DNA from 2 places in the Pseudoalteromonas sp. ABV4_021 genome. Region 1 is predicted to be linked to the other one. Evidence: predicted binding sites of a transcription regulator. Region 1 holds the regulator's gene; the other holds the start of a gene.
The links. The regulator sigma-54, encoded in region 1, starts transcription at its own class of promoters, with help from an activator protein. The targets are predictions, from matches to a motif close to GTTGGCACGNNNNTNGNNT.

Region 1 (4,088 bases):
GTGGCTAAATCATTATTTACAATGTCTGGTAGCGCTAAATTTCAACAAAATGGCGACATGATGTCAGCAGATACCATCATATATGATCGCGCAGCTGAAACGGTGACCTCTAAAAAAGCTGAAAACTCAACTAACCAAGTAAAAACCATCATCAATACGCAAAATGAACAAGGCGGACAATGAGCACATTAATTGCCGAAAAGCTGGCTAAAAGTTACAAATCACGCCAAGTGGTAAAAAATGTTGGTTTAGAAGTGAAAGCTGGCAGTATTGTTGGTTTACTTGGCCCTAACGGTGCCGGTAAAACAACGACCTTTTACATGATTGTTGGTTTAGTACCGAGCGACAATGGCGTTATTCGCATTGATGATAATGACATTACACTGCAACCAATGCATAGTCGCGCCCGTTTAGGCATCGGCTATTTACCGCAAGAATCGTCGATTTTTAGAAAGCTTACTGTGTATCAAAACATCATGGCGATTCTAGAGACACGCAAAGAACTTAATCGTGTGCAACGCGAAGAAGCGCTCGATGATTTATTAGAAGAATTTAACATTGGCCATATCCGAGATTCACAGGGTATGGCATTGTCGGGCGGTGAACGTCGTCGTGTGGAAATTGCGCGCGCATTAGCCGCAAACCCCAAATTTATCCTGTTAGATGAACCTTTTGCTGGTGTTGATCCTATTTCAGTGATAGATATAAAGAAAATAATTGAGCATTTGAAAAATCGCGGTATTGGCGTATTAATAACGGACCACAATGTGCGTGAAACCTTAGATGTATGTGAGAAAGCCTACATTGTTTCTCACGGCGAATTAATCGCATCAGGCACGGCCGAAGACGTTTTAAACAACCAAAAAGTACGCGATGTGTACCTAGGTGAACAATTCAGACTATAGTAATAGTTATAGGCCTTGAATTTGGAATTGAATTGTTAACTAGCGGCTTGAAATCGAAAGAAGGATTAGAATAACTACATGAAGCAATCTTTACAGCTTCGCCTTGGGCAGCAACTAACAATGACTCCACAATTGCAACAGGCTATTCGCCTGCTGCAACTGAGCACGTTAGATTTGCAGCAAGAAATTCAAGAAGCGCTTGACGCCAATCCTTTACTTGAAGAAGACATTGACTACAGTGACGATAAACAAAACAACGAAAACACTGAGTCAAACAAAGACGAATCATTAAACGGCGATGATGTTGAAGCAGCGCCAAGCCAAAGTGAAATTGAATCAAGCGACGCACTTAGCAACGAGAATATCTCTGACGATTTAGCTATGGATGTGTCGTGGGATGATTATATCAGCGCCGCACCTGTTTCTGTCAGTAACGCCCCAGCTCCTGATAACGATACTGTATATCAAGGCTCAACCAGCGAGTCATTGCAAGATTACTTAATGTGGCAATTACGCTTAACGCCGTTCAGCGACACCGACGAGATGATCGCAACCACTATTGTTGAAGCGGTAGACGATTCAGGTTATTTAACACAAAGTAGCGAAGAAATTTTAGAAGCGGTACAGCAATCTGACGACCAAGAGCAAATTGAACTAGATGAAATTGAAGCTGTGCTTAAACGAGTTCAACTCTTTGATCCTGTTGGTATTGCTGCCCGTTCGTTACAAGAATGTTTATTGATCCAGCTCAATCAGTACGACAAAAATACCCCTTGGCTAAATGAAACAAAGAGCGTAATCTCAAACCATATGGAACTTTTGGGGTTAAGAGACTATCGTACCATAATGAAGAAGACCAAACTCAAAGAACCTGAGTTAAAAGAAGTCTTAACATTAATACATAGCCTTAATCCAAAGCCAGCTGAAAGCATCATTCATGAAGAGCCAGAGTATGTTGTTCCTGATGTTTCAGTAAAGAAAATTAAAGGACGCTGGCGCGTTGATTTAAACAACGATAGCATGCCAAAGATCCGCGTGAATGAACAATATGCTGCGCTTACTCGCTCAATGAAATCAAGCACTGACAGCCAGTTTATTCGCAACCATTTGCAAGAGGCTAAATGGTTTATTAAAAGCTTAGAAAGTCGCAATGATACTTTATTAAAAGTAGCCAATTGCATTGTTGAACAACAACAGGCATTCTTTGAATATGGTGACGAAGCAATGAAGCCTATGGTTTTAAACGACGTTGCCGAAATGGTCGAGATGCATGAATCGACTATCTCGCGTGTAACAACGCAAAAATACATGCATACACCACGTGGCATTTACGAGCTTAAATACTTTTTTTCAAGCCACGTTAGCACGGAAAATGGGGGTGAGTGTTCATCTACCGCGATTCGAGCACTGATCAAAAAGCTAGTTGCGGCGGAAAATCCTGCTAAGCCATTAAGCGATAGCAAGATTACCGATTTACTAGCAGAACAAGGAATTAAAGTGGCGCGACGCACTATCGCAAAATACCGTGAGTCGCTATCCATACCACCGTCTAATCAGCGCAAGAGCCTGATCTAGACCAAATAGAAGGAAAATGCTTATGCAATTAAACTTAACAGGTCGTCACGTAGAAATTACTGATTCTTTAAGAGACTATGTCACTAACAAATTTGCAAAACTAGAGAGGCATTTTGATCACATAAATAACGTGCACGTTATTCTAGATGTTGAAAAGTTATCACAAAAAGCAGAAGCAACGATGCACGTTAATGGCGGTGAACTGTTCGCATCTGAAGCACAACAAGATATGTATGCAGCAATCGATGGTTTGGTCGATAAACTAGACCGTCAAGTAATTAAGCACAAAGAGAAACTTTCTCGCCACTAAAATGAAATTAACCGATATTATTGCTGAGGACTGCGCTAAAACCGCGGTCCTTTTTAATAGCAAAAAAAGACTGTTTGAATTTATTAGCGACCTTGCCCATCAGCAAGCACCTGATATTACTTCTCAAGAGTTTCTTGAAGCCTTGCTGCAACGCGAAAAACTAGGTAGCACGGGTATTGGTAAAGGCCTCGCCATTCCTCATGGCCGCATTGATGGCCTACAAAATACCATTGGCTTTTTAATTGTAAATCAGTCACCTATTCCCTTTGATGCTATTGACGATAAAGATGTTGATATTTTTATCGTACTGCTCATACCAGAACAAAAGTGCCAGCAACATTTGCAGACTTTAGCCACCATCGCTGATAAACTAAAAGATAAGCAGTTTTGCCGTCAACTACGTCACGCTGAAAATAATCATCAGCTATATCAAATCATTAGTAGTGAGGCGAGTTAACTAAGGGAGATGTAAGTGCAACTTATTTTAGTCAGTGGTCGTTCTGGTTCAGGAAAAACAGTCGCACTCAGAGTATTAGAAGATCTCGGGTATTATGTTGTCGACAATATTCCTGTTAATTTATTGCCTTCGTTGATCCGCTCAGTTTCAGATAAATACGATAAAATTGCAGTGAGTGTTGATGCTCGCAATATGACTAAAGAGCCAGAGGAAATAGAAGAAGTACTCGACTATTTACCTGGTTTTGCAACGCCAACCTTATTTTACCTTGATAGTGATGATAGCACGCTAATTAAGCGCTTTTCAGAAACGCGCCGCTTGCATCCGTTATCACTGAATAATATCTCCCTAGAAGAAGCAATTGAAGCGGAGAAAAAACTGCTCGATCCTATCGCCTCGCAAGCAGATATTTTTATCGATACAACAGGCTTAAGTGTTCACCAACTTGCCGATAGCATAAGAGAGAAAGTACTCGGTAAAAAATCAAATCAGTTAATTATCACGTTTGAGTCATTCGGTTATAAGCACGGTATTCCAAAACATGCTGACTATGTTTTTGACGCCCGCTTTTTACCTAACCCGCATTGGGAACCAGCACTTAAGCCATTAACAGGATTAGACAAACCAGTGATCGACTTCCTTTCTAGCCAGCCTGTGGTTCATAAATTTGCATGGCAAGTGCAAACCTTTATTGAAACTTGGTTACCACATTTAGAGCGTAATAACCGTAGCTATTTAACCGTTGCAATTGGTTGTACTGGCGGCCAACACCGTTCAGTTTATTTAGCGCAAACACTGGCTGATAGCTTCGCCAAACACCATAAAAACGTAAAAGCACACC
Region 2 (4,088 bases), 530 kb from region 1:
GTTGCTTGCTGATAACGCTCATCTAATTGACCCAAGACTAAAATTGCAGGGTTTGTTGCACCCGCTTGTTTTGCTTCTAGTACACCTTGTTTTGCCGCGTCGAAATAGCGGCGCACATCGTCATAGTCACGCTCTAAAGGACCTGTTGGTGCAATCACTAAACGTTTTCCAGGTGCATTGTCATTCACCAATAATAATGCTTTTTGGCCTATGCGCTTATCGAATTGCGCAGTAGCCATTACGCTATCGCGAAAATCATTAGGGAGTAATGCTAAGTCTGGCGAGATAATAATTAAACTATCAACATATTGAGGTAAATCTGAAATTGATGCCGCTTGCAGGGCCTTTGGTGAAGTCATTTTTGAACCTTACTGAACGAATAAATACGCGCAATGTTGTCGCGTAAGTTTAGAAAAGATGGCTTAAATATGAGGGCAAATTTATAAAAATCAAGATTCAAACATTGCAAGCTGCTCTTGTTCGTAGCTATTTTCAGACAAGCCAACACCTAAACCGAGTAATCTCACGCCTTTATTTCCACCTCGTAAGTAGGCTTTTTCAATTAAACGCGTAAAAATATCATCATCTAAATGGGTGCAGCTGTAATCCGCGGTTGTTGAAACAAAATCATTAAACTTAACTTTTACCGAAAGCTTGGATACTTTGTTTAACAACCCTTTACTTTGCAGCCTTGTATCAAGCTCATCTTTTAATTTTGGTAGCTCTTCTAAGCATTGTTCTAGCGATGTTTTATCATATTCGTAGGTATGCTCAACTGAAAGTGACTTTCTAATACGTGATGTATTTATCTTGCCAATCACCTCGCCATTACACTTTTTAAATAACTCTGCGCCCCAGGTGCCAAACTTTACCTGCATTTGATTTAAACCAAGGTTTAATACATCTTCACCAACAAATAAACCTGATGCATTCAATTTCTCTAAGGTTACTTTGCCTACACCAGGAATTTTTTTAAGGTTAAGCGCTTTAAGAAACCCCTGCACCCGATGAGGTGGGATCAAACAATAGCCATTTGGTTTGTTTTCATCACTGGCAATTTTCGCCACAAATTTAATGGGTGCGATTCCCGCCGATGCCGTTAATCCTGTTGTTTCAAAAATCTCATCACGAATCGCATTAGCGATAAGCGTTGCGCTACCAGAGTGCTGCGTGCAATCGGTTACATCTAAATAGGCTTCATCTAAAGAAAGCGGTTCAATCAGATCTGTGTATTTGGCGAAAATCTCTCTAATTTGATTAGACACTTCTTTGTATACTGCCATTCTGCCAGGAACAATCAGTAATTCTGGGCACAGTTGCAGCGCTTTATAGTTAGACATAGCTGAGCGCACACCATATTGACGCGCAATATAGTTTGCCGTTGCCAACACACCACGACGGTGTTTACCGCCAATTGCGATTGGCTTATCTCTCAACTCTGGATTGTCTCGCATTTCGACTGCTGCATAAAAACAATCCATATCAATATGTATAAATTTTTTCAAAATCACAAAGCACTGTTTATATATACAGTTTATTATGTATCAAACTTATTTGATTCAGCAAGTTTTTATTTTGCAGCGTATTAAGTTTTAAGATGCCTTTATTTGCATTTGATTATTGATAAGAAAATGAATGCAGATAACAGCATAAGTAGAACATTAAAGTTTTGTAAATGTTCATTTAGGTACAATAAATATCCGCAGAAAACGACGATTAAAACATCTTGAAAGGAAAATATATTCGGCTATGGCAACTAGTCAAAGTCACTAACATTTCGTAAATATCACCAAAAGAAGAAAAGCCAAAAACAATAAACCACTGATAAATAGCAATTTAATTTTTTGGCACTATTTCTGCTAATAACTAGAAAATTATAATATTTGAAATATCATTCAAGGATCTTCTATGAAATACTTAGTTTTAGCATCAGCGCTCACATTGCCACTTTTAACAGGCTGTGTTGTTGCAGTAGGCGGTGAAGGCAAATCAGACTACTCATCTAGCTGGGAAAGAACCCATGAAAAAAACCGCAAAGCGATTGCCAATATGGAAATTGGAAAAGAGTATCAACACGTGATCAATAAACTTGGTACGCCAAATTTTTCTGAGCTAGTAAAACAAAACGACACTGAATATCGCGTTCTTTACTACGCAACAAACTCTATTCATTCTGACGGTAAAACAACAAAAGACGAATGTACGCCGCTTGTGTTTAAAAATAATCAACTAACAGGCTGGGGCGAGCACGCTCTTGAGCAGTTAAAAAATTAATATGTGTAAGGGCGAAATGTTTCGCCCTTTTCTTTAAAACCCTTTTAAATCAATCTATTTACATCTACTTACATTTATTCGTTGACTATTACGACAAGTTTCGTAATATTAATTACGAAAGGCATCGTAATTAGGTGGATAAAATGGATAGATACAATCTAGTCGTCGGTCACAACGACCCAACATTCTCAGACATTCTGTCACAACAAATCGACAACTCACTTTTTGAGCTAACAAATGTTGAATCTTGTTTTGCCAAATTAATAGCAGCCTGTAAAAAAACCAGTGCCAAAGTACTTTTTGTACAAAATGAGCTTATTCAAGAACATGATTGGCCTACACTTCAATCATTAGCAGACTCAACTGAAATCATATTATTATCAAGCAATCGCGTTGATGCAGCTAAGGCATTTGAATGTGGTTTATTTGATTTTATTTTAGAACCAATGGGCAATTCTCGTTTAGGCAAAACATTAGATAAGCTAGCCAGAATGCTCGCGCCTGAAAAACAGCAATTTGAATTGATGAGCTCACTGGTACAACGATTTTCGTCTAACCAATTAGATGACCAGCAAATCGTTTTAAAAGACGCCGGTAGAATAAAATTTTTAACACCTGATGAAATTTCTTGGGTTGGCGGCGCTGGAAACTACGTTGAATTGCACCTCAACCAAGATGAGCGAACGATTTTACATCGCCAAACATTATCTTCAATGGAACAGCAGCTATCGCCATTTGGCTTTATTCGCATCCATCGCTCTGCGATCATCAAAAAGCAAGCAATACGCGAAATTCGCCCTACTGATAACGGCGACTATATTGTTACCTTAAAAGACGGCGCCAATCTCAATTTATCCCGACGTTACAAGCAAAACATGCAAGGATTAATTGGTTGACAAATAAACTCTATCTCGTAGAGTAAATAACAACCTACGAAAAGTGACGTAATTATGAATAAGAATAAACGCGTGCCAACAAGTGCAGAACTCAACATTCTTAATGTGCTGTGGCGTATACAGCCCGCCACTGTTCGCACTTTGCATGAACATATCAGTGAAAGCCAAAAAATAGGCTACACCACTGTGCTTAAAATGCTACAAATCATGCACGAAAAAGGCCTTGTTACACGTGATGAATCAACTCGTGCGCATGTCTACAGCGCGGCATATACAGTGGAACACACCCAATCATCTTTACTGTCAGACATTGTTAACAAAGCGTTTGGTGGGTCACGTTTTGATCTGGTGATGCGCGCACTTGGCGACGAAAAAGCCAGTACTAAAGAAATTAATGAAATTCGTACTCTGTTAGATTCTCTCGAAAAAAATAATAAGTAAGCACACGTTATGGATATACTGCCCTCATTATTAGAAAGTAATACTCTCTATTTTATCTCTCTCACTCTATTACATTTTTTATGGCAAGGCTTAGTTATTGCGGGCCTACTTTTCTGTGTAAATAAACTTACCAGCAATAAGCACAGCCAATTCCGTTATATTTTCTCATTATTCTGTTTACTGCTTTGTGTTATTGCGCCAACAGTTACTTTTTATGTACTGTCGCAACCTGACGAAATAATTAATGTAAGCACATTTACAACAAACGACGTTATTGCATCACCAATAGCGCCTTCTGGTATGTCTAAAACTGCGCATCAGATTCAGTTAGCTGATTATACGCCGCTAGTTGCCGTGCTGTGGATGACTGGCATTATTGTGTTAAGCATGCGTCTTACTTTACAAATGCTGCAAGTGCACAGGCTTACAACAATTAATATTGTGCAGCCATCAGATAAGCTAGAGTTAATTTTCAAC

Region 2: the regulator sigma-54 is predicted to act here: its motif matches at 1,844-1,862, upstream of ACXAFE_RS10625 (DUF3192 domain-containing protein).

The regions. Positions count from the first base shown of each region.
Region 1 is NZ_JBSWVB010000001.1:2,810,873-2,814,960, forward strand. Features, by position in the region: gene lptA (lipopolysaccharide transport periplasmic protein LptA) at 1-183, shown strand, start outside; gene lptB (LPS export ABC transporter ATP-binding protein) at 180-905, shown strand; gene ACXAFE_RS13020 (RNA polymerase factor sigma-54) at 984-2,480, shown strand; gene hpf (ribosome hibernation promoting factor) at 2,503-2,790, shown strand; gene ptsN (PTS IIA-like nitrogen regulatory protein PtsN) at 2,792-3,247, shown strand; gene rapZ (RNase adapter RapZ) at 3,263-4,088, shown strand, end outside.
Region 2 is NZ_JBSWVB010000001.1:2,279,572-2,283,659, forward strand. Features, by position in the region: gene ACXAFE_RS10615 (M17 family metallopeptidase) at 1-359, opposite strand, end outside; gene dinB (DNA polymerase IV) at 450-1,505, opposite strand; gene ACXAFE_RS10625 (DUF3192 domain-containing protein) at 1,909-2,274, shown strand; gene ACXAFE_RS10630 (LytR/AlgR family response regulator transcription factor) at 2,418-3,170, shown strand; gene ACXAFE_RS10635 (BlaI/MecI/CopY family transcriptional regulator) at 3,225-3,611, shown strand; gene ACXAFE_RS10640 (M56 family metallopeptidase) at 3,621-4,088, shown strand, end outside.